4 regions of the Rhizobium sp. CB3060 genome follow, and region 3 is predicted to be linked to each of the others. Evidence: predicted binding sites of a transcription regulator. Region 3 holds the regulator's gene; each other region holds the start of a gene.

Region 1 (7,902 bases), 990 kb from region 3:
GCGAGGACGTGACCAAGAGGAAGGTACCCCCGGCCGGCCAATGGGTGTTGCGCGGCGACCGCGGCATCACCTATGCCGAGACTCTCCCGGAGAACGCCGCCCTTACCGAAGGGCAATGGTGGGGCAAGGATTATGGCGGCGAACCGCTCGTCTCGTTCTCCGATGAGGAAGGCAAGGCGCTCGGCTTGAGGCTCGGTGACACCGTGACCGTGAACGTGCTCGGCCGCAACGTGACGGCCAAGATCGCCAGTTTCCGCAAGGTCCAGTGGCAGTCGCTGTCCATCAATTTCGTGATGATCTTTTCACCGAACACCTTCAAGGGCGCGCCGCATGCGTGGCTCGCAACCCTCACCGACCCCTCTGCTACGCCGGCGCAGGAAGCGGCGATCCTGAAGAATGTCACCAATACCTATCCGACGATCACTAGCGTCCGCGTCAAGGATGCGCTCGATATCGTCAACACTCTGGTCGGCCAGCTTGCCGCCGCGATCCGCGCCGCGGCGTCGGTGGCGCTGATCGCATCCGTGCTGGTGCTTGCGGGCGCGCTTGCTGCGGGAAACCGCGCACGCACCCATGACGCGGTCGTGCTGAAGACGCTCGGCGCGACGCGAGCCATGCTGATCCGCGCCTTCAGCTATGAATATCTGATGCTGGGAGCGGCGACCGCCGTCTTCGCGCTGCTCGCCGGTTCCGTCGCGGCCTGGTACATCGTCAGCCGCATCATGCACCTGCCGTCGACCTTCCTCCCGGATGTCGCCTTCTCGACCCTCATCATCGCTCTGCTGTTGACGGTCGGGATCGGGCTGGTGGGCACTTGGCGCATTCTTGGCCAGAAAGCAGCGCCTGTCCTGCGCGAACTCTGAGCGCAAGAACCTGAAAAAGTCTGCGCCGCCAAGGCGCCCGAGGCATTAACCGAGCGTCGGGAAATAGCCCGATATTACGCCGATTTAACCCTGCCGCCGCCGCTTAGCTCTTGTGCATGGGGCGTGAAAGCCTCATATTCTGTGCAGGCATGCTGGAGCTCCGCAGCGGCGCCTGGGACCAAGTGCCCGACACGCTACTCACATCGGAGCTTGAAAGAGGAAAACATGGCTGACTTTCGCAATTACCAAAACCGGGCGCCCAGCGGCGCGCAAACCGGTGCGATGATAGATGAGGGCCTTCGAGCTTACATGCTCAAGGTCTATAACCTGATGGCGCTGGGTCTGGCGATCACGGGTTTGGCCGCCTATTTCGCATTTTCGCTCGCCTTCGCTGACGGGCAGATCACAGCTTTCGGCCAGGCGATCTACCTGAGCCCGCTGCGTTGGGTCGTCATCCTCGCTCCCTTGGCGATGGTGTTCTTCCTGAGCTTCAGGATCAATAGCATGAGCGTGGCCGCCGCGACGACGACCTTCTGGGTCTATGCCGCTTTGGTGGGCCTGTCGCTGTCGTCGATCTTCATCATCTACACCGGCCAGAGCGTCGTGCAGACCTTCTTCGTGACCGCCGCCTCCTTCGGCGCGCTGTCGCTGTTCGGCTACACGACGAAGCGTAACCTTTCGGCGATGGGCTCGTTCCTGATGATGGGTCTCTTCGGCCTGATCATCGCGATGCTCGTCAACATCTTCCTGCATTCGTCCGCTCTGCAGTTCGCCATCTCGGTGATCGGCGTGCTGATCTTCGCAGGCCTGACCGCCTGGGATACGCAGCGGATCAAGGAAATGTACTATGAAGCCGACGACGTCGCCGTTGCTGGCCGCAAGGCGATCATGGGCGCGCTGACGCTCTACCTCGACTTCATCAACCTGTTCATGTTCCTGCTGCAGTTCATGGGCAACCGCAAATAACTCATGCGACATGAATGATCCTTCGAAAAGGCGGCTCCGGCCGCCTTTTCTGTTTGCCTTGCTGCTTCGGACACGGCTTTATTATCCGCCATTGAAATCGCAGATCAGGCAATAAAACCCAGATGTCCTTCCGCCTTCGCAACGCCACCTCAGCCGACCTTCCCTTCATCACCGCCATCTACCGCGACTCCGTTTTGAACGGCACCGCAAGCTATGAGATCGTTCCGCCGGGCGAAGAGGAGATGGCAGGCCGCTTCCAGGCGATCCGTGACAAGGGCTACCCGTATATCGCCGCCGAAGACGAAGACGGAGCCTTCCTCGGCTATGCCTATGCCTCCGCATTCCGCACGCGGCCGGCCTATCGCTGGATGGTGGAGGATTCGATCTATCTCGCGCCCGAAGCCCGGGGCCGCGGCATCGGCAAGGCGCTGCTGGCAAATCTGGTGGAAACCTGCCAGAGCCTCGGCTTCCGCCAGATGATCGCCGTCATTGGCGGCGCCCACCCGGCCTCCGTCGCCCTTCACCGCGCCGCCGGTTTTACCGAGACAGGCCTGTTGAAGGGTACCGGCTACAAGCACGGCCGCTGGCTGGACACGATGCTGATGCAGAAGCCGCTGGGCGAAGGTATGGAAACTGACCCCGATCCATCAGTCTATCCGGGAACGCTATTCAGCGAATAGCGCAGCAGGCGAAGATCACTTCTCCACCAGCTTGAGCTGCTTATCAAAAACCTTCAGCACCTGCGTCAGGTCGTGGCCGCGCTTCAGGATCATGCCATTGGTACTGATTACGGAAAACGCGCCCTGTTTGGCGGCGAGCTTCGGGTTTTTCTCGATGCGGAAGAGCGGCAGCTCGCCGGAGCGCTTGAAGACCGAGAAAACCGCCTTTTCCCTGAGATGGTCGAGGGCGTAGTCACGCCATTCACCCTCGCCGACCATGCGGCCGTAGATCCACAGAATTGCGTCCAGCTCCCTGCGGTGGAAAGTCACCGGCAGCGGGTCCTTGCTCTGTTTATATTCTCTGAGATCAACGACGACGGAAGAAGTGGTGTCGACGGAACGGCTTTCGCCGTGTCGCAATTCCGGCTGATCAGTCATCAATCCCCCAGGGGTTGTGTCATGACAAGAAGATGACAGTTTGCCTCAGCCACGGCAAATTGCAAGACCAAGAGGCACTCACAATTTCTTGCGCTTCGAGCAAAGCATCTTGGCTGCGCCGCATTTCAGTCAAAACGAAGCCCCATTTACCGGAACTATAGGGATCGGTTTGGCGCCGCCGCGCCAAACGGCCCGGCCGGGGCGTATCGACCGAACCCCAGCCCCGAATGCGCCCTCGCCGGGCACTCTCCTCCTTTCGGCAAAGCCGAAACAGAACTTTGGCGCCAGCCGAAATGGAGCCTTTCGACTGACGTCGGAAAAATGCAGATCAGCCGTCGGTCCCGGCCGTCAGGACGGTCGCGCCGATGATCGCCGCCGGGTCGCCCGATGGCGTCGACGACTGCAACAGAACCGCCAGGCCGCGCCGACCGGCCTTATCCAACACATTGGCGGGCAACACGACATTCAAGGCCTTGCCGTCCCACATGCCGACTGTTTCAATGTCCGAAACCGCGTGCAGATAAGTGATCTGCTGGCCGTTGTTCTCGCCGGCCTTCGGCGAAACCTGCTGTTCCCTATCGAAATAGGCGACGACCACATTTGCCCGGCCCTGGCCTGCGCCGATCTTGATCTCCAGTTCGTCACCCTTCATGGCGGCACTGACGGGAACCGTCAGACCCTTGCCCTGGCGCTGGAAATCGTCGAGCTTGAAGTTGATGGCGTTTAGATCCGCACCGTTTAGGTGATCACGGCCATTGATGATCGCCTGCGGCGTATAAACCCCACTGCGGCCGAGCGTACGGGCATAGGCATATTGCCGGGCCGTATTGTCCTTGGAGGCCATCGTGTCGTTCCAGCCGAGATAATTCCAGTAGTCGACGTGATAGGCGAGCGCGACGACGTCGCCCTGGCGGATCAGCTTCTCAAATGCAGCATCGGCCGGCGGACAGGAGGCGCAGCCCTGAGACGTGAAGAGTTCGACGACGCCTTTGATTTTGGCAAGCTCCTGCGCATGCAGCGAACTTGCGAGCGCGATGCCTGCTAGAAGTGGAACCAAAAACCGTAAGCGCATGCCGTTGTACCTCTTTCTCAGACCTTGAAGGCCTTGTGCTGGCAGGAACCCGAAACCGCGTCGCGCTTCTCAGGATGTCCGTAGGGCCTCATCAAGCCTGATAAATCTGAAACAAGAGATAATAGCTAAGCACGATGACGCAAAGTCACGAAGGGGTGAGACGAAGGCCTGGAGCCATTAGCGTCGTACACATCGGCGTGAAAAACAAGACGCCGCCGGAGAGATGCTCCGGCGGCGTGTATAGGTGATCTAAACGTCAATTAAGCGGCGAGATCGCGCAGAACGGTCTGCAGGATGCCGCCATTGTTGACGTAGGTCACTTCATCCAGCGTATCGATGCGGCAGATGATCGGAATGTCCTTCACCGTGCCGTCGCCATAGGTGATCTTGGCGATCTTGCGCTCGCGCGGCTTGATGTGTTCCAGACCTTCGATGGTCACGGTCTCATCGCCCCTCAGGCCGAGGCTGGCCCAGGTGGTGCCGTCCTCGAAGACGAAGGGGATGACGCCCATGCCGACCAGGTTCGAGCGATGGATGCGCTCGAAGGACTGGGCGATCACGGCGCGCACGCCGAGCAGGTTCGTGCCCTTGGCAGCCCAGTCGCGCGACGAGCCGTTGCCGTATTCGACGCCGGCGAAGATGACGAGCGGAACGCCCTCGGCCTTGTACTGCATGGCCGCATCGTAGATCGAGGTCTCTTCCTTGGACGGATAGTGGATGGTGTAGCCACCTTCCTTGCCGTTCGGGCCGAGCATGTGATTGCGGATGCGGATGTTGGCGAAGGTGCCGCGCATCATGACTTCATGGTTGCCGCGGCGCGTACCGTACTGGTTGAAGTCGGCAACGCCGACACCATGGCCAATGAGGTAGGAACCGGCCGGCGAGGCAGCCTTGATCGAACCGGCCGGGGAAATGTGGTCGGTGGTGATCTTGTCGCCGAAGAGGCCGAGAACGCGAGCGCCCTTGATGTCGGAAACACCGGCGCCGGTCTTGCCCATGCCAACGAAGTAAGGCGGGTTCTGCACGTAAGTCGAGTCGTCGTCCCAGGCATAGGTCTGGCCCGGAGGAACCTGCACGGCCTGCCAGTTGGCGTCGCCCTTGAAGACGTCGGCATACTTGGTTTCGTACAGCTCACGGGTGACGTATTTCAGGATGAATTCCTGGACTTCCTGCGAGGTCGGCCAGATGTCCTTCAGATAGACCGGCTTGCCGTTCTGGTCTTCGCCGATCGGCTCCTTCGTCAGGTCGAGCTGCACCGTGCCGGCGAGCGCGTAGGCGACGACGAGCGGCGGGGACGCCAGGTAGTTCGCCTGGACGTCAGGCGAGATACGACCTTCGAAGTTGCGGTTACCGGAGAGAACGCCGGAAACGATCAAGCCCTTGTCGTTGATCGTCTTCGAGATCGGCGCCGGCAGCGGGCCGGAATTGCCGATGCAGGTGGTGCAGCCGAAGCCGACCAGGTTGAAGCCGAGCTTGTCGAGATCGGCCTGCAGGCCAGACTTGGCGAGGTATTCGCCGACGACCTGGGATCCCGGTGCCAGTGAGGTCTTGACCCACGGCTTGGTCTTCAGGCCCTTGGCAACGGCGTTGCGGGCAAGAAGGCCGGCAGCGATCAGCACCGACGGGTTGGAGGTGTTGGTGCAGGAGGTGATAGCGGCGATCGCAACGTCACCATGGCCAAGATCGAAATCCGTGCCTTCGACCGCATAGCGGTTCGAAAGCTGGCTCGGCTTCTTGTATTCGGTGTCCATCGAAGTGGCGAAACCGGAAGCGATGTTTTCCAGCGCGATACGGCCTTCCGGACGCTTCGGGCCGGCCATCGACGGGACGACGTCGTTGAGGTCGAGCTCCAGCGTGTCCGTGAAGACGAGGTCGGAACCGTCATTGTCGCGCCACATGCCCTGAGCCTTGGAATAGGCTTCGACCAGCGCGATACGATCCTTCGCGCGGCCGGACATGTTGAGATAGTTCAACGTTTCCTTGTCGACCGGGAAGAAGCCGCAGGTCGCGCCGTATTCCGGACCCATGTTGCCGATGGTGGCGCGGTCGGCGAGCGGCATGTTGTCGAGGCCGGGGCCGAAGAATTCGACGAACTTGGAAACGACGCCCTTCTTGCGCAGCATCTGCACGACGGTCAGCACGAGGTCGGTCGCGGTGACGCCTTCCTTGAGCTTGCCGGTCAGCTTGAAGCCGATGACTTCCGGCAGCAGCATGGAGACGGGCTGGCCGAGCATGGCGGCTTCGGCTTCGATACCGCCAACACCCCAGCCGAGAACGCCGAGGCCGTTGATCATGGTCGTATGCGAATCGGTGCCGACGCAGGTGTCGGGATAGGCGATTGTTTCGCCGTCTTCTTCCTTGGTCCAGACGGTCTGGCCGAGATATTCGAGGTTGACCTGGTGACAGATGCCGGTGCCGGGAGGAACGACGCGGAAGTTCTTGAATGCCTGCTGGCCCCACTTCAGGAAGCGGTAACGCTCGCCATTGCGCTGGTATTCCAGCTCGACGTTCTTGGCGAAAGCCTGCGGCGTGCCGAATTCGTCGACGATAACAGAGTGGTCGATGACGAGGTCGACGGGGACGAGCGGGTTGATCTTTTCCGGATCGCCGCCGAGGGAGACCATCGCGTCGCGCATGGCCGCAAGATCGACCACGGCCGGAACGCCGGTGAAGTCCTGCATCAGCACGCGCGCCGGGCGATAGGCGATTTCGTTCTCGACGGTACCCTTGTTGGTCAGCCATTCGGCGACCGCAACGATATGATCCTTAGTGACCGACTGCCCGTCTTCAAAACGCAGCAGGTTTTCCAGAAGCACCTTCATGGAGTAAGGCAGCTTGGAAACGCCGGGCAGACCATTGGCCTCAGCCTTGGGCAGGCTGAAATAGACATAGTCTTTCCCGTCCACGGTCAGCGTGGAACGACAATTGAAACTGTCAAGAGATTTAGACACGAGATACCCCGTTTCTGATAGCCAACACAGTCGTGCGAACGCCTATGCACTTTATGCACATCAGGATGCGGGTACGGCCATTTCCGCTGTCCGCACGTAAGGCAGAAAACCTTATGTTCGGCGCAAGGATGAAATTCACGCCGACCGCTGGCGTGGTTGCGGGTCTTATAGATAATTTCGTAAAGACTTGCCAGAGTGGCGGAGCGCAAATTTGGACAATTTTTTGCGCACTGCGGCAACGAAAACGGGGAAAGCCTGAGCGGATGCATCTAAGCGCTGAAAACCTGGCCGCAAGGCGGGGCGAAGACCTGATTTTCGCGAATGTTTCCTTTAGCTTGAGTAATGGCGAGGCCCTGATTCTGACCGGCCGCAACGGCTCGGGAAAATCAACGCTTCTGCGGGTCGTCGCAGGCCTCCTCAAACAGGAAAAAGGCCGCGTCGCCTTCACCGATTCCAAGGGCGAATCGGACCGGCCGGCGGGCGAGGTCAGCCACTACCTCGGCCATCGCAATGCGATGAAATCCGAGCTCACCGTGGCCGAAAATCTCGGCTTCTGGAAAATCTTTCTCGGTGACATGGCTGGCGGCTCTGGTTTGGATATCGATGAAGCCGCGGACGCCGTCGGCCTTGCCGGCATTACCCACCTGCCCTTCGGCTATCTCTCGGCCGGCCAGCAGCGGCGAATCGCCTTTGCGAAACTCCTGGTCGCCTATCGCCCGATCTGGATCCTCGACGAACCGACGGCAGCGCTGGACGCCGCGGCGGACCGGCTGTTTGCGGAACTCATCTCGTCGCATCAGAAGGCGGGAGGGATCGTATTGGCGGCGACCCATCAGCCGCTGGGGCTTACGAATACACAGGAAATGCGGATGACGGGGTTTGCCGGGGTGAGCGAAGGGGTGTGGGGATGATTTTACGTCCCTCACGACCCCTCATCCGTCCTTTTTCGCGAC
Region 2 (7,902 bases), 1.5 Mb from region 3:
GTGCTCTTGCAATCAATCTCGCTGAATCCTGCTTCATTTCTTTGCATTTGACGAGAACGTCATCATCGTCAAACTTGCTGAAAAAGAGAAGGATCAGCATGAACGACGATCACACCGGTGCCTGCCTTTGCGGCAGCGTACGTTTCAAGACACATGGCCCATTGCGGGAGGTGGTCGGCTGCCACTGCTCGCAATGCCGCAAGCAGACGGGGCTCTATTACGCGGCGACTAATGTCCCCCTCGACAACATCACGATCGAAGGCGAAGACGCGATCACATGGTACCGCGCCAGCTCCTTTGCCCGTCGCGGTTTCTGCCGAACCTGCGGTTCGGCGCTTTTCTGGGTAGCTGACGAGGCCAAGGAAATCTCGATCATGGCCGGCCTCTTCGACAGCCCTAGCGATCTGAAACTGGCCTATCATATCTACTGCGCCGACAAGGGCGATTTTTACGAGATCGACGATGGATTGCCGCAATACAGACAGGGCCGGCCGGGATTGCTGACGGCGGGGCCTTCGGATTAGGTTCTTGTCGGCTGGCGCGACACTTCCAAAGCCTCGCAACTACCGCCTCGACGGGCGATCCGACTATCTGCTGCCCGAGGTCAGCCAGCTTAGACGATCGACCCGCCGCTACTCTTGTCTTCGATCCTACTGCTCAGCCGTGCGAATTCCTCGCGCAAGGCGGATAGTTCCGTCAGAACGTGCAGGTCGATCTTCTGATGCAGGGAGAGAACTTCCAGTTCCGCCTTGAGATTGACTTCGTAGTCCTTTGCGGCCTCGAAGCGGTCGCGTTCGGCCTGGCGGTTCTGGGACATCATGATGATCGGGGCCTGGATCGCGGCGAGCATGGAGAGGACGAGGTTGAGGAAAATGAAGGGATAGGGGTCGAAGGCGCGGGTCATCAGCACGATGGTGTTGACGACGCACCAGACGACGAGGAACGCCAGGAAGGCGAGTATGAAAGACCAGGAGCCGCCGACGCGGGCAATGCTGTCGGCGAGGCGTGCGCCCGTGGATGCCTCGGCAGAAAAGGCGGCGTTGATGTCGGTGGAAACGATTTTCCGCTCATGCGCCTTTTTCAATACACGCTTTTCGATCTCGCCGAGTTCCTCGGCCGTTTTGTCGAAATGCTGATGAACGAAATTGGGTAGATTATACATGGGAACGCTCCGAAGACTTGGTCGCTTTGGCCGCAAGTATTCGACTGCCCGATGGAATTGCAATGCAAAAAGGGTTGCAGTGTAGAGCGGTTCAGCGTTTCACGGAATCGCTCTCATCCGAGAGGATCGCTTTTGGACGTACCAACAAGCTTGACTAAGACGGATACTTCGCACTTTTCCTGGAATTGCTCTAACTGCCCTGGCTGACCAGCCAGGCATTTGATGGGAAGAAGCGGTCGAGCCCATATTCATGTCCGAACATCATGTCATGCTGTAGAGAGCGGTAGTCGCGTATCAGCGGATCGAGGTTTTGCTCTTTGCGAGCCCAATCCGGAAACGCCTGATTGTCGCGCGTCGCGAGCTGATAGCGATCGATGATGGTGTATTTCTTCTGCAAGCGGCCGAGAAAGCCGGTGTAGAAAGGATGCTCGTAGCCGGCGGTCTTCAGGATATGATAGGGCAGTTGCGACGGGCTGATCGTTCCAACATCCCTGCGCACGCCCTTTTTGCTCGACCAGATGACCAGCGGTGTTTCATGCTGCCGCTTCATCACATCGAGCGACGCTTTTCGGGTCGCCACCTGTTCGGGCATGTAATTCGTATCCGGATAGACCGTGCCAAGCGGCGGCAGATGATCGCCCCAGAGGACGATAATCGTCTCGCGATCGCGCTTCGAAGCCCAATCCATCAGCGTTTTCAAGCTCTGGTCGGCTTCCCGAACGCCTTGCGCATAGGTCGCGAGCGTGTCGCGATCGGCGTCGCTCAGATCGCCTTTGATATCGACCGTATTCTCGGCGTAGCGATGCGCATCATAGGGACCGTGACCCTGCAGGGTGACGGCGAAGAAGAAAAACGGCCGCTCCATGGCGTCGCCCTCGCGCATGATCTCCTTCATCAGCGAGTCGTCGGAGGCAAAAAGGCCGCGTTTTTCCATAGGCGGCATGGTCTCCTCGGTGCGGAACTCCTCGAAACCAAAAGCCTTGTAGACTTCGTTGCGGTTCCAGAACCAGCCGCTGAACGGATGGATGGAACGCGCTGCATAGCCTTCGCCGCGGAAGAAGGTGGCAAGTGAGGGCATCGGCCGGCGGACATATTGCTGATAGGGAATGCTGCCATAGGGCAGGAAGGCGTTGGAGAAGCCGGTCAGTGCCTCGAACTCGACATTGGCGGTCATGCCGCCGAATTCGGGAGAGAAGACATAGCCCGACTGCGCCGCGCGGATGTTCGGCATGGGATCGGGCGTGAAGGTCAGATTGGAAAGCCTTGTCGGATCCCAAAAAGACTCGCTCATCAGCATGATGATGTCGGGCTTTTCGCGTGGGCCGGAAAGATAGCCATAATTGCGGGCGGGTATGGCGTCGATCGCATTTTGTCCATATCCGCCAGGCGCTTTGACGTCCGCCATCGGCAGATTGAGCGAGAAGGCGATGATGAAGCCGTTGTAAGCGTAATTTTCCTTCTGATCCCAGACGATGGGGATGATGCGCAGTTTTTCGCGGATGAACGAATTTTGCGTCGGATCCATCTGCGAGACGAAGACGGTCATGAGCGGCAGGCAGACGGAGAGCCGCGCAACCCTCTCATTGCGCGAAAGCGCTGTCGCATGTCGCCAGGCGTAGCGCCAGAGGAAGGCGAGCGCGACAATCGAGGCGATGACGCCGACAGCGACCGCAACCGCGGTCCACGGGCGCTCGCGCACGATCACCGGCATGAGTTCCAGGATCTGGTGCGCAAAAAGGAAATCCGAAGGATAGAGGGGATCGGAAAGATAATACTGTTTCTGGTTGGAGATAAGGGCCGGAACCAGCACCAGAGGCACAACCACCAAGATCGATGGATGCGCGCGGCCGAACACGGCGTCAAGCGCCAGCATCAGGAGCATGACGATGCCGATCGTGGTGAAGCCGGGATGAATAGGCGAATCGAAATAGCCGGGAAGATCCGTCAGCTCACCACGCGCAATCCACTCGACGGCGATGACGGTGAAGAGCGCAAGCAGGAAGGTCAGCGCAAGGCTCTGAAGCTGGCGTAAAACCGTCGATCGTCGGCTCGTCGCACCAAGCTTTTGCAGAATGGCAAATCTGCCAGCCAACACGGAACTGGGGATCAAGGCGACCAACGGCCCTCTCCAATTGTTACAAAACCGTCACATAATTGTCGCCTCTCTGTCATGAATGGCGGCTGAACCGCAAGGCTTACTTAGTATTTTTTGGTGGCGAAATATGTCCTCTAAGAGCAGCGCCATCTTTGGCGCTTGAAGAGGGCCGAAGGCTGTTGCGGAACGGGGTGGCGCTCGCTAAATATATGGCATGACAGAACAAAGCCCCATCACCCAGACCATCCGCATCGCTGTCGCGCAACTCAACCCGACAGTCGGCGATGTCTCCGGCAACCTTGCCAAGGCGCGGGAAGCGCGGGCCGAGGCGGCGCGCGAGGGCGCGCAGCTCGTGTTGCTGACGGAGCTGTTCATCTCCGGTTATCCGCCGGAGGATCTGGTGTTGAAACCGGCCTTTATCCGCGCCTGCCGGAAAGCTGTGGAGAGCCTTGCTGCGGATACTGTCGATGGCGGCCCGGGCGTTGTCATCGGCTTTCCCCGCCAGGACGACACCGGTCGCTACAATTCGGTCGCTGTGCTCGACGGCGGCAAGATCATCTTCATCAGAGACAAGGTCGATCTGCCGAACTATGGCGAGTTCGACGAGAAGCGGGTCTTCGATGAAGGTACCGTTGCGGGGCCGGTCAATTTTCGGGGTGTTCGCATCGGTATCCCCATTTGCGAGGAAATCTGGAACGATCTCGGCATCTGCGAAACGCTAGCCGAAAGCGGGGCGGAAATTCTTCTGGTTCCGAACGGCTCGCCCTACTATCGCGGCAAGGTCGATGTCCGTCACCAGGTCGCGTTACGGCAAGTGATCGAGTCGGGTTTGCCGCTCATCTTTGCGGCCCAGGTTGGCGGTCAGGACGAACTGGTTTTCGACGGTGCAAGCTTCGGCTTCAACGCCGACAAAACTCTGGCCTTCCAGATGAGCCAGTTCGAAACCGCGTTGGCGGTGACGAGCTGGAAGAAGAACGGCAATGGCTGGCATTGCGCCGAGGGTCCGATGGCGCATATTCCGGAAGGCGAGGAGGCAGATTATCGCGCCTGCCTGCTGGGTTTCCGCGACTATGTGAACAAGAACGGCTTCAAATCGGTCGTGCTTGGTCTTTCCGGCGGCATCGACTCGGCGATCTGCGCTGCGATTGCCGTCGATGCGCTGGGCGAGGAGCGCGTGCGTACCGTCATGCTGCCCTACCGTTATACATCGGAAGATTCCCTGAAGGATGCGGCCGATTGCGCCAAGGCACTCGGCTGCCGCTACGACATCGTGCCGATCGAGGAGCCGGTGACCGGCTTCACCTCGGCGCTTTCCGATCTATTCGAAGGGACCGACAGCGGCATTACCGAGGAAAATCTGCAGAGCCGTGCCCGCGGCACCATTCTCATGGCGATTTCCAACAAATTCGGCTCGATGGTGGTGACCACGGGCAACAAGTCGGAAATGTCTGTTGGATATGCCACGCTCTATGGCGACATGAACGGCGGCTTCAATCCGATCAAGGATCTCTACAAGATGCAGGTCTATGCGCTGTCGCGCTGGCGCAATCTGCATGTGCCGCCGGGAGCGCTTGGCCCATCGGGCGAGGTGATCCCGTTCAACATCATCGACAAGGCGCCGTCTGCCGAGCTGCGGCCGAACCAGACGGACCAGGATTCGCTGCCGCCCTATCCGGTGCTCGACGACATCCTCGAGTGCCTGGTGGAAAAGGAAATGGCGGTCGAGGAGATCGTTGCGCGCGGGCATGACGTCGCAACCGTCCACCGCGTCGAGCATCTGCTTTATCTCGCCGAATACAAGCGCCGCCAGTCGGCACCGGGCGTGAAGATCACCAAGAAGAATTTCGGTCGCGATCGGCGCTATCCGATCACCAACCGGTTCCGCGATCGTTGATCGCAACGCCCGTGGCGAATGGAGAGGCAATGCGCAGCTCGGTCGAGATCTACAATATCCGCACCGGTGAAAACCGCGTCGTCTGGCAGACCGAGCGGCTGGTCGAGGCGCCGAACTTTTCGCCGGATGGGCGCCACCTCCTGCTGAACGGCGATGGCCTGCTTTATCGGCTTCCGCTAGACGGCAAGGCCGAGGCCGTTCAGGTCGATACCGGTTTCGCGACGCTCTGCAACAACGATCACGGCATATCGCCCGACGGTTCGCTGATCGTCATTTCCGACAAGACGGAACACGGCAAGTCTTGCATCTATGTGCTGCCGGCCGAAGGCGGTACGCCGCGACAGGTAACGCGCAATTTGCCCTCCTATTGGCATGGCTGGTCGCCCGATGGGCGGCGGTTTTCCTATTGCGGCATTCGTGACGATATCTTCGATATCTATACGATCTCGATCGACGGCGGCGAAGAGACACGGCTGACGCATGGCGAGGGACGCAATGACGGCCCTGACTATTCCGCCGATGGGCAATGGATCTATTTCAACTCCAGCCGCACTGGTCTGATGCAGATATGGCGCATCCATCCCGATGGGACCGGGCTACAACAGATCACCAACGACAACTACGGTAACTGGTTCGCCCATCCGTCGCCGAAGAACGATAAGGTCGTGCTGATCTCCTACGATCCAGATGTCTTCGACCATCCGCGCGATCTCCATGTCCGGCTGCGGCTGATGGATATGGATGGCGGCAATCTGACGACGCTGTTCGAGCTCTTCGGCGGGCAGGGGACGATCAATGTGCCGAACTGGGCGCCCAATGGCGATGAGTTCGCCTATGTCCGCTACGAGCCGGCCTGATCGCTCTGGACAGGCCAGACGGCTCGCGATAAGTTCCGGATCGTTCGCAGGGCGCATCCGATCCGCGGGAAGGGCAAGGCCCACCTGATGTATAGAACGTAAGACTGCCACACCTCTTTTCAGTCTGTGGGCGCGGATACCGGACGTGAATGAAAGGAGGTCTTTCGTGACCACGCGCTCTCTGGCGGGCAATGCCACCGTCGATTCCCTGAAAAAACAGGCCAAGGCTTTTCTGAAAGCCGTTCATTCCGGTGATTCATCGGCACGCAGTCGCGTCGCACCGTATTTCGCCGATGCGCTCGAAGTCGGGCTTCAGGACATCCAGCTTGTTCTTGCCCGCGAATATGGCTTCTCAAGCTGGACGAAACTCAAGGCGCATCTGGAAGGCGCCAATCGCGAGCAAACTCCCCTAGATCAGCTTGCCAATCAATTCCTGTCGCTGGCGACGGTTTCCTATTTCTCCCATGTTCCGGCAGATCCGGCACGCTTCGAGGAGGCGCTGCAATTGCTGGAGGCTCATCCTGAAATTACCGGGGACAGCATCTACATTGCCGCGGCGCTTGGCGACGCCGCCGGTGTGGCGCGCTGGCTCGATCGCCAGCCACAGCTTCTCGATCGGAAAGGCGGGCCTTACGATTGGCCGCCCTTGCTCTATGCCGCCTATGCTCGTTTGCCCGGTCGGTCCAGCTTGTCGGCGGCGCGAGTCCTTGTCGAGCGTGGGGCCGGTCCCGACGCCTTCTTCCTCGACGGCGGCCAATATCGCTTCACGGCGTTGACCGGCGTCTTCGGAGAGGGCGAAGCCGGCAAGGTCCGGCAGCCGCCACACCCTGATTGGGAGGCTTTCGCGCGCCTATTGCTCGACGCCGGCGCGGAAGTGAATGACAGCCAGGCGCTCTATAACCGGATGTTCGAGCCCGACAATTCCTGCCTGGAATTGCTGCTTGAATACGGGCTTTCCGCCGCCGACAAGAACAATTGGCTGGTGCGCGAAGACGGTCTGATGGTGGCGAATTCGCAGACGGTGTTCGACTATCAACTGGCTTGGGCCTGTGAAAAGCGCATGGGCGCGCGCGTCAGGCTGCTGGTCGAGAATGGGGCTGACGTCAACAAGCCGGTCAATGGCCGAACGCCCTTCGAATGGGCGCGGATCGGTGACGACAAGGATCTTGCGCTATACCTTGTACAGAAGGGCGCTGTTGCCGTTCGCTTGAAGCAGGAGGATTGGCTTTACCTTCAAATAATGACCGGCGAAATATCGATTGACCAAATGAGACGAATGGTGCCGGACCTCGACATTCCCGCGGCGATGCGGCGAACCCACCCAGCAATGCTGCACGAAGCTGCGGCGGACAATGCCTTCGAGCCCGTCCGCCGCATGCTGGCGCTCGGCCTCGACGTCAACGCCATGACCAGCCGCACGCCGCTGCATGAGGCTGCCTTGCATGGCCACATCGATATGGCGAAGCTGCTGATCGAGCATGGGGCCGACACCTCCATCCGCGATGCCTATTACTATTCACCGCCGATCGATTGGGCGGAGTATAACGGCAAGGAGGAGATGGTTGAATTCTTGAAGACACAACCACTCGATATCTTTGCCGCGGCTGCCTTTGGCCAAGTTGAGCGATTGGCCGCATATCTGAATACGCATCCTGACCGGATGAACATCCGCTTCGGCGATTTCCGTCCACACGGACAGGCGAGCGCAGAGCGCGACTGGTTGACGCCGCTCGGCTTTGCGATCCGCAATGCTCAAGTCGATGCGATGCGCCTTCTGCTGGAGCGCGGCGCGGATCGTTCGGTGAGGGATGCATCCGGCCGCTCATACAGGGATCTAGCGCGGGAGACAGGCAATGAGGCGATCGTCTCGCTGCTCAAAGCGCCTATTGTGCCG
Region 3 (7,902 bases):
GGAAGCCGCGAGCGAAAAAGCACTGGCCAGGAAGATGATAACGATCCCCTACAAGATGATCGGTCAGGCCGTCTCGGTCCATTATGGCGAGAAGCGCGCGCTGTTCGACGTGGATCTGAACATCCGCGCCAACACTGTCACCGCGCTGATCGGTCCTTCCGGCTGCGGCAAGTCCACCTTCCTGCGTTGCCTCAACCGCATGAACGATACGATAGACACCTGCCGCGTCACCGGCAAAATCACGCTCGACGATCAGGATATCTACGACAACTCAATCGATGTCGTCGAGCTGCGTGCCCGCGTCGGCATGGTGTTTCAGAAGCCCAATCCGTTTCCGAAGTCGATCTACGAGAATGTGGCCTATGGTCCGCGTATCCATGGGCTGCATCGGTCCAAGAGCGATCTCGACCATATCGTCGAAACCAGTCTGCAGAAGGCCGGGCTGTGGGGCGAGGTGAAGGATCGGCTCTATGATGCCGGCACCAGCCTCTCTGGCGGTCAGCAGCAACGCCTCTGCATCGCCCGCGCCGTCGCGGTCAGTCCCGAGGTCATTCTCATGGACGAGCCGTGCTCCGCGCTCGATCCGATCGCCACCGCCAAAGTCGAGGAACTCATTCATGAGCTGCGGGAAAACTTCACGATCGTCATCGTGACGCATTCCATGCAGCAGGCAGCCCGCGTTTCGCAACGTACCGCAATGTTTCATCTCGGCCATCTGGTCGAGGAGAACGATACCGATAAGATGTTCACCAATCCCGATGATTACCGCACGCAGGATTACATCATGGGCCGTTTTGGCTGATGATGCTCCCCGCGCGGTTCCTTTCACATCTTTCACCTAGAGGATAAAAAAATGGTCTCAACACACATTCTCTCCGCTTACGACGAAGACCTGAAGTTCCTGACGCGCCGCATTTCCGAAATGGGCGGCCTGGCGGAGCAGATGGTCAGCGACAGCGTCCGCGCCCTGGTAAACGGCGATGCCAGCCTTGCGCAGAAGGTCATCTCCGATGACGTCATTCTCGACCACGCCGAGCGCGAAGTCGGCGACAAGGCGATCGTCACCATCGCCCGCCGTCAGCCGATGGCTGCGGACCTGCGTGAAATCATGGGCTCCATCCGCATCGCCGCCGATCTGGAGCGCGTCGGCGATCTCGGCAAGAACACCGCAAAGCGCGTCATCGCCGTGCAGGGCACCGGCGTTCCGCGTCGTCTCGCCCGCGGCATCGAACACCTCTCCGAACTGGCGCTCGTCCAGCTCAAGGAAGTGCTCGACGTCTACTCGACCCGTTTACCTGACAAGGCCGTGTCGATCCGCGAACGCGACGAGGAAATCGACGCCATGTACACCTCGCTCTTCCGCGAGATGCTGACCTACATGATGGAGGATCCGCGCAACATCACCACCTGCACGCATCTTCTTTTCTGCGCCAAGAACATCGAGCGCATCGGCGACCATGCCACGAACATCGCCGAGACGATCTATTACATGGCGACCGGTGCCCAGCCCGAAGGCGAGCGCCCGAAGGACGATACCGCCAACACCGTCGGTTCGGTAACGGAATAAAGTAGACACCAAGAGAAGGAGACCAGAGGCGCATGGTTCCGAGAGTTGCTGTTGTAGAAGACGAGGAAGCGCTAAGCGTTCTGCTGCGCTATAACCTCGAGGCCGAGGGCTTCGAGGTCGACACTATCCTGAGAGGCGACGAAGCTGAGCTGCGCCTCCAGGAGCGCATCCCCGATCTTCTGATCCTCGATTGGATGCTCCCCGGCGTGTCCGGCATCGAGCTCTGCCGTCGGCTGCGCATGCGGCCGGAGACGGAGCGCCTGCCGATCATCATGCTCACCGCTCGCGGCGAGGAAAGCGAGCGCGTGCGCGGCCTTTCCACCGGCGCGGACGACTATGTCGTCAAGCCGTTCTCGACGCCGGAACTGATGGCCCGCGTCAAGGCGATGTTGCGCCGAGCCCGCCCGGAGGTCCTGTCCACGGTACTGCGCTGCGGCGATATCGAACTGGACCGCGAAACCCATCGCGTCCACCGAAAGAGCCGTGAAGTGCGGTTGGGGCCGACGGAATTCCGCCTTCTGGAATTCCTGATGTCGTCCCCCGGCCGCGTCTTCTCTCGGTCTCAGTTGCTCGACGGCGTGTGGGGGCATGATATCTATGTCGACGAACGCACCGTCGACGTGCATGTCGGCCGCCTGCGCAAGGCGCTGAATTTCTCCAACATGCAGGACGTCATCCGCACCGTTCGCGGCGCGGGTTATTCCATGGAGGCCTGATGGGGGAGGCCTGATCGGGGCAACCCGATTGGCCATCCAACATAGCGGCGGAAACAGAAAACGGGCCTTTCGGCCCGTTTTTCCTTTGTCTGGTGTGGTTCAGTGCGCGGCCCGGCGCCGGTCATGCACCGGCTGGTAAGCCAGCCGCTGATGGTAGGTGCAGTACGGCGAAGAGTCCGGGCTGTCATTGCCGCAGAAGTGAAAATCTTCCTTCAGCGGGTCGCCGACCGGCCACTTGCAGGTGCGCTCCGTGAGCTCCGTCAGGCCGAGGCGGCGCGAGATCGGAACGACCACATTGGCGGCCGGACGATATTCGACTTCGCTGACCGTATCGATCTCGACCTCTTCCTTGAGCATCGTCGCACCCTGCTGGCGGGTAACCGTGCGGGTTGCAACGCGCGAGGCGTAATTCGGCGCGCGTGGGGCCGAGGTATTGCGCTTCGGCGCTCGAGCTGTGGTTGCCGCACCACCGGCCTTCGCTCGGCCCGGCAGGCTCAAGCGATGCACTTTGCCGATGACGGCATTACGGCTGACACCACCGAGCTGTGCCGCGATCTGGCTGGCGCTCAAACCTTCGGACCACAGCTTTTTCAGCTTCTCGACGCGTTCGTCTGTCCAATTCATGCCCTGTCTCCGCTATCGCGTTTCTGATGGCAGAATCCCTCACCATTGCCTCGAATTGGGTCGAGGCGTGAAACGCTTTAAAATTGTGGTGACTAGTTCCGCCGCATGCAGTCTAGTAATTGGTTTTTAACCTAGTGTGAGGCTGACTCCGTGACAAGAGTCGCGGGAATCTTGAGGAATCGATTTCGAGGTTTTCCCCAACTTGCTATACGTGAGTGGCATTTATGCAATATAAGTTGTCGAAGACATGCCATCCATCGAGAGGTGCTCTGCCGCACCTGCTAAATCGCCAGTTTTGTTGACATCGCAGTGCAAAACATCAATAGTGCCCATGCCGCCGCAAGGCGGCATTTTTGATTTTTCCGGGCCCGTTTCATTCGAAGGAAACGATTGGCCCTAAAGGTTGTGATTGAGGAGAATGCGCCATGGCTGAAACCGCGCCGCTTTATGACACCTATATGCGTGCTCCGCTGCGGTTCGAGCGAGGCGAGGGCGTGTGGCTGATCACGGAGACCGGCGAGCGTTATCTCGATTTCGCCGCGGGCGTCGCGGTGAATTCGCTTGGCCACGCCCATCCACATCTGGTTGCAGAGCTGAAGTCGCAGGCCGACAAGGTCTGGCACCTGTCCAACCTCTATGAGGTGCCAGGCCAGGAGAAGTTGTCGAAGCGCCTGACGGAGGCCACCTTCGCCGATAAGGTATTCTTCACCAATTCCGGTGCGGAGGCGCTGGAATGCGCCATCAAGACGGCGCGTCGCTACCAGTTCTACAAGGGTCATCCGGAGAAATTCCATATCATCACCTTCGAAGGCGCCTTCCATGGCCGCACGATCGCGACGATCGCCGCTGGAGGCCAGGAAAAGTATCTCGAAGGTTTCGGCCCGAAGGCGCCCGGCTTCGACCAGGTGCCTTTCGGCGATCTCGACGCGGTGCGTGCCGCCATCACCGATGCGACGGCCGCGATCCTGATCGAGCCCGTGCAGGGCGAGGGCGGTATCCGCCCTGCGACCAACGAGTTCCTGCGCGGCCTGCGTCAGATTTGCGATGAGAATGGCCTGCTTCTGGTCCTCGACGAGGTTCAGACCGGCGTCGGACGCACCGGCAAGCTCTTTGCCCATGAATGGGCCGGCATCACGCCTGACATCATGGCCGTCGCCAAGGGCATCGGCGGTGGCTTTCCGCTCGGTGCCTGCCTTGCGACCGCGGAAGCGGCCGCAGGCATGAAGGCGGGCACGCATGGCTCGACCTATGGCGGCAATCCGCTCGCCATGGCGGTCGGCAACGCCGTGCTCGATGTCGTGCTATCAGACGGTTTCCTGCAGCATGTGCGCGATGTTGCGTTGGTGTTCCGCCAGGGCTTGGCCTCGCTCAAGGATCGTTTTCCGGATATTATCGAAGATGTCCGCGGCGAAGGGTTGTTGCTTGGCATCAAGGCGGCCATTCCCCAGGCGGACCTGTTGCAGGCGATCCGCGCCGAACATCTGCTGGGTGTGCCGGCCGGCGACAACGTCATCCGTCTGCTGCCGCCGCTGGTGGTCACGGCCGAGGAGGCGCGCGAAGGCATTGCCCGCATCGAACGTGCCGCCGAAAGCCTGCGTGCCGCCCGCGTCAAGAAGTCGGCTTGAGTTCAGCGCCCGCCGGTAGGGGCGTATTACTGCGCCGCGCGTCCGAAGGACGCGCAAAGGACGCAGTAACACTTAGAGTGGCGCATAAGCCTTTCCTTAAATCGGCTCCGATTTAAGGGGTTATGCGCGCCCCACGGCGGGCGTTATCATTTTTGGAGTACAGGTAGGGACATGGCTTCACCGAAACACTTTCTCGATCTCTCGGCCGTCGCGGCTGCCGATCTGCGCAGCATCATCGACGATGCCATCGTGCGAAAGCAGGCGCTGAAGGCGGGTGCGGCCGATAAGCCGCTCGCCGGCAAGATGCTGGCGATGATCTTCGAGAAGCCATCCACCCGCACCCGCGTCTCCTTCGATGTCGGCATGCGCCAGCTCGGCGGCGAGACGCTGTTCCTGTCCGGCACGGAAATGCAGCTTGGCCGCGCCGAGACGATCGGCGATACGGCAAAGGTGCTGTCGCGCTATGTCGACGCCATCATGATCCGTACGACCGAACATTCGCGCCTGTTGGAACTCGCCCAGCACGCGACCGTGCCGGTCATCAACGCTCTCACCGACGACACGCATCCCTGCCAGATCATGGCCGACATCATGACCTTCGAGGAGCATCGCGGTCCGATCAAGGGCAAGACCATCGCCTGGACCGGCGACGGCAACAACGTGCTGCATTCGCTGGTCGAAGGGGCCGCCCGTTTCGGCTATCGCATGAACATGGCCGTACCCCTTGGTTCCGAGCCGAAGGATCACTATCTGAACTGGGCCCGCAACGAGGGCGCCGAAATCATGCTCTCGCATGATGCCGACCGTGCGGTCGCCGGCGCCGATTGTGTGGTAACCGATACCTGGGTTTCCATGAATCAGGAGCACCGGGCCCGCGGTCACAACGTCTTCCAGCCCTATCAGGTCAATGCGGCTTTGATGGCACAGGCCGGCAAGGACGCGTTGTTCATGCATTGCCTGCCCGCCCATCGCGGGGAGGAAGTGACGGACGAGGTGATCGACGGTCCGCAATCCGTTGTTTTCGATGAGGCGGAAAACCGCCTTCATGCGCAAAAGTCGATTCTTGCTTGGTGCCTGGGCGCGATCTGAGGATATAGAACCGCGTTTGATGTCGCGGGCGCAGTAGGAGTAGAGCAATGGCGGAAAGTGCAGCCTCGCTGGGTCAATTCGATTTTGCCGGCGACGATCATGTCGTTCCCTTCCAGGTAGAGGGTCTTGATGTCCGCGGCCGCGCCGTGCAGCTTGGGCCGCTGTTGGACGCAATTCTCGCCCGGCACAGCTATCCGGCCCCGGTTGCCCGGCTGCTGGCCGAGGCGGTGGTGCTGACCGTGCTGCTCGGCACGTCACTGAAGTTCGAGGGCAAGTTCACCGTGCAGACGAAGAGCGACGGGCCGGTCGACCTTCTGGTCGCCGATTTCTCGACGCCGGAGAACGTCCGCGCCTATGCCCGTTTCGATGACGAGGCGCTGGCCAAGGCCGTGGCTGCCGGCAAGACCGAACCGGAACAATTGCTCGGCAAGGGCGTCCTCGCCTTCACCATCGATCAGGGTCGCTTCAGTCAGCCCTATCAGGGGATCGTAGCGCTTGACGGCGCGTCGCTCGAGGAGATCGCCGGCACCTATTTCCGCCAGTCGGAACAGATCCCGACGCGTGTCCGCCTCGGGGCCGCCGAATTGTTCGATCGCGATGAGGCCGGCAAGCCGCGCCATCGCTGGCGGGCAGGCGGCCTTGTAGCGCAGTTCCTGCCGGAAGCTCCGGAGCGCATGCGCCAGCCGGACTTCCACGGCGGCGACGGCGACACCAGCCTGCGCGCACACGTCGAGGATGACGCCTGGGCGGAAGCCCGCTCACTGGTCGAGACGATCGACGCCGACGAATTGACCGATCCGCAGGTCGGTACCGAGCGTTTGCTATTCCGCCTCTTCCATGAGCGCGGCGTGCGCGTTTATGAGCCCAAGGCGGTTTTTGACCGCTGCACCTGTTCGCGCGATAAGCTGAAGGGTGTGTTGCGGGGGTTCTCCGCCGAGGAGGTCGAAGCGAGCCAGGAGAACGGCGAAATCGCCGTCACCTGCGAGTTCTGCTCGACGACCTATCGCTTCGAGGTGTCCGAGGTGACGGCCGCCTGAGCAATCTCAGGAAAGTGCGAAGAGCAAAGATGGAGCGGTGAGGCGATGCCGTGAAAGGCCGACCGCTCCAGCGAGCTTCAGTTCAGCGTCCGCAGCAGGTTGGGCGTATCCAGCGAGAAGGCGGGGATCTTGACGTGAAACAGCTTCCCGTCATCCGTCTCCATCTGATAGTGGCCGAACATCATGCCCGATGGCGTGTCGAGCGGGCAGCCTGAGGAATATTCATAGGTATCGCCGGGCCGCAGCCTGGGCTGCTCGCCCACGACGCCCGGCCCGGTCACCTCATCCACCATGCCGTTCTGATCGGTGATGTGCCAATAGCGCGTCACCAGCCGCACGGTGACGGTCGAGTGGTTGGAAATGATGATGCGGTAACCCCAGACGTAACGATCGTCTTCCGGATCGGATTGCTCCTCCAGATAAAAGGGTTCGACAACAACTTCGATGTCGTGTGTTAGTGCGCGATACATGCCTGACACCTTGGTCACTACTCCGAAACGTCGCGCGCTCAAACGAACGCACAAAGGACGCTCCAGCATTTAAGTCTAGGGCACCTTATCCGCTTTCTATGATCCCACGGAAAGCGGGATACTTAGGGGTATCCTATAAAGCGACCTGTTCCGTCAAGGAATGGATTGGTGAAAACGCCTTTGACGGATTAAACCATTCGGATTTTCAGATGTTAGGAATAACTCTAAAGGTTAATTGTCGGCGGTCGAAAGTATAGGCGCACGGTTCGTTTTCGAGATGTGTAAGCCCGCCCGAACAATATTCGGGCGGGTTTGGGTAGATATAGTCAGGCGGAAACTTGTGCCAGAGCGCGGGCGAAATCCTCGACCAGATCTTCGCTGTCCTCGATCCCCGCGGAAAAGCGCACCGTTCCCGGCGAAATGCCGAGTTCGGCACGGGCCTCGTCGGTGAGGTTCTTGTGCGTCGTGGTAGCGGGATGGGTGATCAGGCTCTTGGAGTCGCCGAGATTGTTGGAAATTTTGACGATCTCCAGTGCGTTCTGCAGCTTGAAGGCCGCTTCCTTGCCGCCCTTCAGCTCGAAGGCCACCAGCGTCGAGCCGCCGGTCATCTGCTTGGCGATGATGTCTGCCTGCGGATGGTCCTTGCGGCCGGGATAGATCACCTTGCCGACCTTGCTCTGTTCTGCGAGGAAGTCGGCGACCTTGGCGGCATTCTGCGTCTGCTGCTTGACGCGCAGCGGGAGCGTTTCGATGCCCTTCAGCAGCGTCCAGGCA
Region 4 (7,902 bases), 400 kb from region 3:
GCAGCAGTATTTTTTAGATGATGCATGATCTTATCCGAACGCCGCCTCGCACTTTTCGGAATCATGCGACAGCGCCTCCGATGGAGTTCAGCGCCTTGACCGATACCCCCACCGACACTCTTTCCAAAAAGCCCCGCTCCACGCTCGCGCTTGCCATCTGGGTAATCCTGCTTCTGCTATTGACCGCAGCGCTCATTGCGCTCGGCACCTGGCAGGTGAAGCGGCTGTCCTGGAAGCTGGATCTGATCGCCCGCGTCGATGCCCGGGTGCACGCGCCGCCCGTGGCCGCCCCCGGCCCAGCGGAATGGTCCGCGATCGACGCCGCCGGCTACGAATACAAGCATGTTCAGACGACCGGCACCTTCCTCAACGATAAGGAAGCGCAGGTCTATGCCTCGACCGCGCTCGGCCCCGGTTATTGGGTGCTGACGTCGATGAAAGCGGCTGACGGTATGATTATCATCGTCAATCGCGGTTTCGTGCCGACCGACAAGCGCAACCCGGACACCCGCCCAGCCGGCGAGCTGGCTGGCGAGACGACCGTCACCGGCCTGCTCAGGATCAACGAGCCGAGGGGCACGCTGCTGCGCTCCAACGTGCCATCGGAAGAGCGCTGGTATTCCCGCGACGTTACGGCGATCGCCGCCGCGCGGGGCCTTCAAAACGTCGCGCCCTATTTCATCGATGCGGACGATACGAAAAATCCGGGCGATCTGCCTGTCGGTGGCCTGACGCAGATCGTCTTCCCCAACAATCATCTCGTCTACGCCATCACATGGTACGGGCTTGCCGTGATGACATCAGGCCTTGCCGCCTATCTTATCTATTTTGAGCGGCAGCGAGCGAAGGCGAGCCGCTAACCACTATCTTACGGCATTCGGAAAACGAAGCTGCCAGCGGCGGCCGTCGCTGGTCATCTCCACGATGCCGAGCGATTCCACATCGATCGTCCAGAACGCGGTAGGCGGCGCTTGCAACACATGGAGAATAGCGGCACGGATGACGGTCGCATGCGTGACGACGACGCTGTGACCGCCCTCGCCGGTGTGGCTCTTCATCCAATCGCCGACGCGGGCGAGGACGGCGGATAAGGGTTCGCCACCATGCGGCGCCGCATCCAAATCCAGCATCCACCGCGACAGCGCTTCCGCATCGGCTTCGTGTAACTCGGTGATCGACCGGCCTTGCCAGCGCCCATAGTCGCACTCGCGGAAAGATGGTTCCGTTGCAGCGTCAAGTCCCATAGCCACAGCCGTCTGGCCGGCCCGTAGAGCCGGGCTCGTCCACGCGCGGTCGACCGTTCCAAGCTGCGCGGCAAGCAGGCCGGCCTGTTGAGTGGCCTTTGCCTCCAGCGGCTCATCCACCGGAAACCGGTTCTTCCGGTTGGCTTCGGTCATTCCGTGGCAGACCCAGCTCAAACGCGCTCTCATAATATCCTATATCCTCAGACCGGGTCCGCTGCCGCGACTTTCGATCACGGCAACGCCTTGATTGACAATCGTCTTTGCAGCCAGCTATAAGCTTAGTCTTACGGGTGTGGAAGCCGGTGAAATCCCGGCGCGGTCGCGCCACTGTAATCGAAGGGCGGATACCGCCCCTAGAGAGCCAGACCCTTCCCGTAAAAAACCCTTCCGTAAATGGAACGCGCTCTTCTTAAAGGGAAATAAAATGGCTGATACCACCTTCGCACCGACCGCAATCCCGACGCCGATCCCGGTTGGCGAAATCCTGCCTTGGGCGATTTTCGCCGGTCTTCTCCTCATGCTGGCGATCTACTTCATCGGCGCCGAGCAAGGTGCGACCGCGCTGATGTCGGGCTCGTATGTGCACGAATTCGTGCACGACGCGCGCCACCTGCTCGGGTTCCCCTGCCACTAAGGGGTCTGGAACATGGTTGGACGTCTTTTGCTCCGCGGCATGCTGGTCGGAGTGCTGGCGGGTATTCTCATTTTTGCCTTCGCCCATACTTTCGGCGAGCCGCTCGTCGAGCGGGCGATCGCGTTTGAAGAGCAGGCTGCCCAGGCGGCAGGCGAAGCCCCGGAACCGGAGATCGTCAGCCGCGCCACCCAGGCAGGCCTCGGCCTCTTCACCGGTGCCTTGGTCTATGCAACGGCAGTCGGCGGGCTCTTTGCCCTGGTCTTCGCCTATGTCTATGGCCGTATCAGCCCCTTTGGCGCCCGCGGCACTGCCGCGCTGCTGGCAATCGCCGCCTTCATCGCCATCTCCCTGGTTCCCGACATCAAATATCCGGCCAATCCGCCGGCGGTCGGCAATCCGGACACTATCGGCGCGAGGACCGAGCTGTTCTTCGTGATGATCGTTGCCTCCGTCGTCGCCATGGTTGCCGCGGTGTCCCTCGTCCGCGGTCTGGTAACACGCTACGGTTCATGGAACGGCGTGATTTTCGCTGGCATCGCCTACATCGTGTTCATCGGCCTGGTTCAATACCTCCTGCCGACGATCAACGAAGTGCCGGAGCAGTTCTCCGCCGTCGTGCTCTGGCGCTTCCGCATCGCGTCGCTCGGCATGCACGCGATCCTGTGGGCGACACTCGGCCTCGCCTTCGGGGCATGGGCCGAACGTGACCTGCCGCAGGTTCGCTACGGTCGCACATCCATGCGCCGGGCCTGAAATGGCAAGCCTGACATGTCCCCCGCATGACTTTTTGCGGGGGATATATTGGCGGCGACCAGCCATTCTGTTTTCGGTCTTTTATCTGATCTGCGCACTCGGCTTGCCGCTGGAGGCGAAGGCGCATAGCGGCAGCTCGTCCGGAACTCGTGCGGGCATTCCGATACCAAGCTTGACCCATGGCGAAATGGCCGTGATCGCTCCTTACTACGGGCGCATCATCGCGCTTGCCTCATCGGCGTCCGATACCGACGAGTCCTTCCGTCGCGTCCTGAACTACGCACAAATCCAGCGTGCCTATTGCCTTTGGGGCGTCATGCCGGGAAGCGTTGGCGATGAGGACAGTCCCTTTAACGAATGCTCGCATGCCTATCTCGCCGCCGCCAAGATGGCGCTGCTGCAGATGCGGACGATGAAGGACGAAATGGCTGCCGCCGGCGACCTCGTCTCGGAGATCGACGGCGCGCTGGTACGCAACAATCTGTCGCTTATTCTCTGCCAATTCAGCAACGAAGGCTTCAACACCGCCGACTTGATCCGGCCACGGCTCGCCGGCATCTTTCTGCACGTCAAAAGCCTCGCAACAACGATGCTGGCGCTGATGACGGCAGTGGCCGCGCTGTGGTCGACCGCGCGGCTCCTGCGGACGAAACCGGCCATTGCCGATTAGAGCAATTCCAGGAAAGTGCGAAACGGTTTTCCGTCCGGAATGCGTAAAAACAAAGAGATAGAGCGGGAAAGCGATTCCATGAATCGCTTTCCCGCTCTAGTAGACGACACCCGCCGTCAGCGGACGGCGGGTGTCTTATTTTACCAATCACGCGGCCGGCCTCGCCAACCACCGTCCCATCCGTCACGATAATAGGGACGATGGCCATACCAGCCCCAACGCGGCGGTGGCGCCCTGTAATATCCCCAGCCATAACCGCGCGGCGGCCCATAGCGGTTCGGCCGGCATACGCCGCGCGGCGTCAAATGCCAGCCACGGCCGCAGGCATAATCAACGTTGACGACCGGCGCTTTAGCCACGGTCCCAACAGCGGCGATAGGCATTGCTTCTGCCGAAGATACGACAAGGCTGCCGAGTACGGCAGCAACGGCAATCACGGGCAATCTCATCGTGATGATCTCCATTCAAGTCCCTTACAAGCGGATTTAAATCCCCGCTGGCTGAACCCCGGGTGAACCGAAAAAGGCCTTTTCGCGGCAAAATCAAGACGTTGAACGTGGAGTTGCAATGCGCGTGTCGCCCACTGCCGCCTTAGGAGAGACGTTCGCAACAAGAAGTTCAGTATCGACACCACGAGTACGCGTCACGAGAGCGTCATCAACCGCGCTTAAATGAAGACCTTATTTGCGATAGGGAGTTTGAGATGGTCGACGTCGTTTCAAGCAATTCGGAGGGTGGTGACCATCCTATTCACGGCGCAGGCGGTTCCGCCAAATGGTTCCTGCCGCTCTTCGGCATCGTCGTACTCGGCGGCCTTGCTTACGTTGGCTATGCCCTTGGCAACGATCTTGCCAATGCGGCGGCGGTTCCGTGGATCCTGCTCGGATTGGCGTTGCTGATCGCGCTCGGCTTCGAATTCGTCAACGGTTTCCACGATACGGCCAATGCGGTCGCTACCGTCATCTACACCCGTTCGCTGCCGGCCGAATTTGCGGTTATCTGGTCGGGATTCTTTAATTTCCTCGGCGTGCTGACCTCTTCCGGTGCCGTCGCGTTCGGCATTCTGGCGCTGTTGCCCGTCGAACTGATCCTGCAGGTCGGCTCGGGCTCCGGCCTTGCCATGGTCTTCGCCCTGTTGACCGCCGCCATCGTATGGAACCTCGGCACCTGGTATCTCGGCCTGCCGGCTTCGAGCTCGCACACGCTCGTCGGCTCCATCATCGGCGTCGGTCTTGCCAATCAGTTCCTGGCGCCGGCCGGTTCCGCCACGAGCGGTGTCGACTGGTCGCAGGCAAGCAATGTCGGCCTGTCGCTGCTGCTGTCGCCGATCATCGGCTTCTGCCTAGCCGCTGTGTTGTTGCTGGTCTCCAAAGTTCTGATCCGCAACAAGGAGCTTTATGAAGCGCCGAAGGGCAATACGCCACCGCCGCTGTGGATCCGCGGCCTGCTGATCTTCACCTGCACCGGCGTCAGCTTCGCCCATGGTTCGAACGATGGCCAGAAGGGCATGGGTCTGATCATGCTCATCCTTATCGGCCTGGTGCCGACCGCTTTCGCGCTGAACAAGACGCCCGATGTCAATTACCTCGATGCCTACAAGGCAGCCTCGGCGCAGGTCGAGACGGTACTCGGCAAGTATGTGAAGGCCGGCATCGCCACGCCTGCAGACCCGAAGGCTGCCGTCAGCGTTGCCGTGAAGAGCAAGACCTGGACGGACGAAACGACACCGGCACTGCAGGCCTATATCCACGCCACCAGTGCCGAGATCGCCGCCTATCCGAGCGTCGAAAAACTGCCGAACGGCCTCGTCGGCAACGTTCGTAACGACATCTACCTGATCGGTGAATCGTTGAAGCTCATAGACAAGCAGAAGCTGCTGCAGATGAGCCCGGATGATCTGAAGGCCGTGACCAACTATCACGCCGCGGTCGATCACGCGACCAAGTTCATTCCGCTCTGGGTGAAGGTTGCGGTGGCGCTGGCACTCGGCCTCGGCACCATGGTCGGCTGGAAGCGTATCGTCGTCACCGTCGGCGAAAAGATCGGCAAGACGCACCTGACCTATGGCCAGGGCGGCGCCGCCGAAGTCGTCGCCATGCTGACGATCGGTGCGGCCGACCATCTCGGCCTGCCGGTTTCGACCACGCACGTCCTGTCCTCCGGCGTCGCCGGCACGATGGCCGCCAACGGTTCCGGTCTGCAGTGGTCCACCGTCCGCAACATGCTGATGGCCTGGATCCTGACGCTGCCCGCCTCGATCGCGCTTGCCTTCGTGCTGTTCATCGTGCTCCGCCAGGTCTTTTGACCGGTGCCGCCGGGCTATCGAGCTGCGGCTCAGCAGTCCAAAATATCGTCAAGAGATGATGGCGCCCTTGAGGCGCCATTATTCTTGCGGCTTGTTGCCGTTGGCGCCGAGGCCGGAGAGCTTGGCGAGTTCCGAACGGCGGTTCGCATAATTCTGGGCGACCATCGGATAGTTGGGAGCAAGACCCCATTTTGCGCGATATTCCTCGGGCGTCATGCCGTAATGAACGCGCAGGTGCCGTTTGAGCGTCTTGAAGCGTTTCCCGTCCTCGAGGCAAATGATGTAGTCGTTCGTCACCGATTTCTTGAGATCGACGGCCGGAACAGGCTTGGCTGACTCCATCGGAGATGCGGATCCATTCAAAGCCTGCAGCGCTTCATGCACATCCGCGATCAGCTTCGGAAGGCTCCCGGCAAGAACAGGGTTGTGGCTGACATAGGCCGAAACAATCTTCACACAGCCGTCAAACAGAACATGCGTTTGCGACTGGGGCAGGTCTCTTCTACTATTGAAAGCGTCCATCATCGTTTCCCGAATCTCATGTGGCCTGGCGTCGGCCGCCTCGCGTGACTGCTTCATGTACAAAGCCATTCGTGAATCTTGCATCGGTTTCAAACTCCACAGGTTTTGGTTGCGGCACCCTTGGCATTTCTTGATGAGGACGCCTGCTCATTGCCGGTCTTTCTTCACGGGCTCTGCATGGCCAGCCGCATCTGCAAGGTCCTCTGCAGGACCCGCAAAATCCTTTGCAGGATCTGCAAAGTCCTTTGCAGGATCTGCAAAGTAGGTGGCCAGCTTGGTACACAGGAGGATAAGGGGAATGCCGAGCATGAAGGCGGCATAGGTTGGATTGCCGTTGCAATGACGCAGGGTCTGAAGGATGAGTTTTCGCTCGACATCCTCCACGGTCTGGCCGACGAGAACGCCGACGGCGGTGTTCACGGTGCGCGGCACAAGGTTGTCGTCGCTGGCGGAGAGGTGTGCGACGATTTCATCGATCAGCCGCTCTTCGCTCGCCGTCGCCAGTACGATGCCGGTGGCGCTGTCGAGTTCACAAAAGACATAAAGGCCGTTTTCGGGATCGATCGTGACCCGTCCGGAGGCATTTCCCGAGATGTTGTGAATAATGATGTGCGGCTCGTCTCCGCCCACAAGAGCGAACGGCAAGTCGCTACCGATGTACGAAACGCCGGGGAACAGGCCCTGCAACTCCTCGAATAGCAGACTAAGCCGAGCTTGCGCCTGCACATCCTGTGCGGCCGAGAAATCATGGTCCCGAGCGAAGGAAGGATGTTTGATCATGCCGTCACCTCCGCGATCAAGCCGCGCGTCCCCCCGATGGACTCCTGGCCCCAGGTTCGTTTTGCCGAGCAGCTTCGCGAGACAAGGCGCGGAATATTCATCCAACCTCCCGTAGGCCGAATTTACGCATTTGAGGAAGCTGCTGAAGCGCCATGGGCCTGGACAGAAGGAAGCCTTGCGCATGCGTCCCGCCGGTCGAGCGTGCCGCCTCCAATTGCGCCTCGGTTTCTATGCCCTCGACAACAACCAGGGGCGCCAGACAGGATGCAAAACCGACCAAGTGATACAGGCTATCATGGCCATCCCGGCCGGGCCTGATATCGCGGATGAAGGACGCATCGATTTTGACGATATCGGCCGTAACCTGCAGCAGGTGCGAGGGGGTCGCATAGCCGGTGCCGAAATCATCGATCGCAATGCGGCAACCGAGTGCACGTATCATCTTCAACCGCTCGACGGGCGCGCCGACGAGCGGATAGGTCTCGGTAACTTCAACGACAAGCCGGGACGTGAGCTCGGGCTGGCGGCTGATTCGATTGAAGATATCGGCAAATCGATCCGGCGCGGACAAAGTGGCTGCGGATAGATTGCAGCCGAGTGTCAGTGCCGCATCCGCCGTCAAGGCAGACAGAACCAACTCCAGCATGCGGAGATCGAGGTCGAAGCGACCTTCCAGTCGCTCCAACTGCGGCACGAAGGCGCCTGCGGTGTGAACGACACCCTCGGCATCCGTTACACGCGCCAGGCATTCGGCATAGAGGATCGCTTCAATGTCTTGGGCGTCATGGATCGGTTGTACGACAAAGCTCAAGCCGCCCTTGGCGATTGCCTTTAAAATCAGGGCGCTATGCCCCTTGTCAATCCGGTTGCCTCTACCGCTCATCAAGCCTCCAAAGGCTGCAAGATGGGCAGCAAACAGAAATTCGGAAAGAAAAGGAGACGTCTGAAAAAGACGCAAAGAAAGGGGGAGCATGGGATTTCTGGTGCCTAAAAG

What was found. Region 3 encodes PhoB, which activates phosphate uptake and scavenging genes when phosphate is short. Its sites were predicted from a motif close to TGTCATNNANCTGTCAT; they were not measured.
Region 1: the regulator PhoB is predicted to act here: its motif matches at 2,948-2,964, upstream of N2601_RS15565 (DUF2794 domain-containing protein).
Region 2: the regulator PhoB is predicted to act here: its motif matches at 3,318-3,334, upstream of N2601_RS07890 (LTA synthase family protein).
Region 4: the regulator PhoB is predicted to act here: its motif matches at 3,943-3,959, upstream of N2601_RS18265 (inorganic phosphate transporter).

What each region holds. Positions count from the first base shown of each region.
Region 1 covers NZ_CP104158.1:3,217,523-3,225,424, forward strand. Annotated here, with positions in the region: gene N2601_RS15550 (ABC transporter permease) at 1-863, shown strand, start outside; gene N2601_RS15555 (Bax inhibitor-1/YccA family protein) at 1,089-1,829, shown strand; gene N2601_RS15560 (GNAT family N-acetyltransferase) at 1,952-2,509, shown strand; gene N2601_RS15565 (DUF2794 domain-containing protein) at 2,525-2,926, opposite strand; gene N2601_RS15570 (DUF1223 domain-containing protein) at 3,255-3,998, opposite strand; gene acnA (aconitate hydratase AcnA) at 4,259-6,949, opposite strand; gene ccmA (heme ABC exporter ATP-binding protein CcmA) at 7,213-7,860, shown strand.
Region 2 covers NZ_CP104158.1:1,608,654-1,616,555, reverse strand. Annotated here, with positions in the region: gene N2601_RS07900 (GFA family protein) at 99-524, shown strand; gene N2601_RS07895 (DUF1003 domain-containing protein) at 614-1,162, opposite strand; gene N2601_RS07890 (LTA synthase family protein) at 1,353-3,281, opposite strand; gene N2601_RS07885 (NAD+ synthase) at 3,472-5,151, shown strand; gene N2601_RS07880 (TolB family protein) at 5,181-6,008, shown strand; gene N2601_RS07875 (ankyrin repeat domain-containing protein) at 6,175-7,902, shown strand, end outside; gene N2601_RS07870 (hypothetical protein) at 7,892-7,902, opposite strand, start outside.
Region 3 covers NZ_CP104158.1:134,465-142,366, forward strand. Annotated here, with positions in the region: gene pstB (phosphate ABC transporter ATP-binding protein PstB) at 1-802, shown strand, start outside; gene phoU (phosphate signaling complex protein PhoU) at 854-1,567, shown strand; gene phoB (phosphate regulon transcriptional regulator PhoB) at 1,600-2,283, shown strand; gene N2601_RS00695 (GcrA family cell cycle regulator) at 2,383-2,907, opposite strand; gene N2601_RS00700 (aspartate aminotransferase family protein) at 3,333-4,532, shown strand; gene argF (ornithine carbamoyltransferase) at 4,704-5,621, shown strand; gene N2601_RS00710 (Hsp33 family molecular chaperone) at 5,669-6,658, shown strand; gene apaG (Co2+/Mg2+ efflux protein ApaG) at 6,736-7,128, opposite strand; gene N2601_RS00720 (O-succinylhomoserine sulfhydrylase) at 7,455-7,902, opposite strand, start outside.
Region 4 covers NZ_CP104158.1:3,802,659-3,810,560, reverse strand. Annotated here, with positions in the region: gene N2601_RS18295 (SURF1 family protein) at 81-860, shown strand; gene N2601_RS18290 (histidine phosphatase family protein) at 864-1,430, opposite strand; gene N2601_RS18285 (CbtB domain-containing protein) at 1,669-1,878, shown strand; gene N2601_RS18280 (CbtA family protein) at 1,891-2,631, shown strand; gene N2601_RS18275 (hypothetical protein) at 2,633-3,301, shown strand; gene N2601_RS18270 (GCG_CRPN prefix-to-repeats domain-containing protein) at 3,442-3,750, opposite strand; gene N2601_RS18265 (inorganic phosphate transporter) at 4,005-5,606, shown strand; gene N2601_RS18260 (MucR family transcriptional regulator) at 5,685-6,185, opposite strand; gene N2601_RS18255 (helix-turn-helix domain-containing protein) at 6,276-7,091, opposite strand; gene N2601_RS18250 (EAL domain-containing protein) at 7,006-7,791, opposite strand.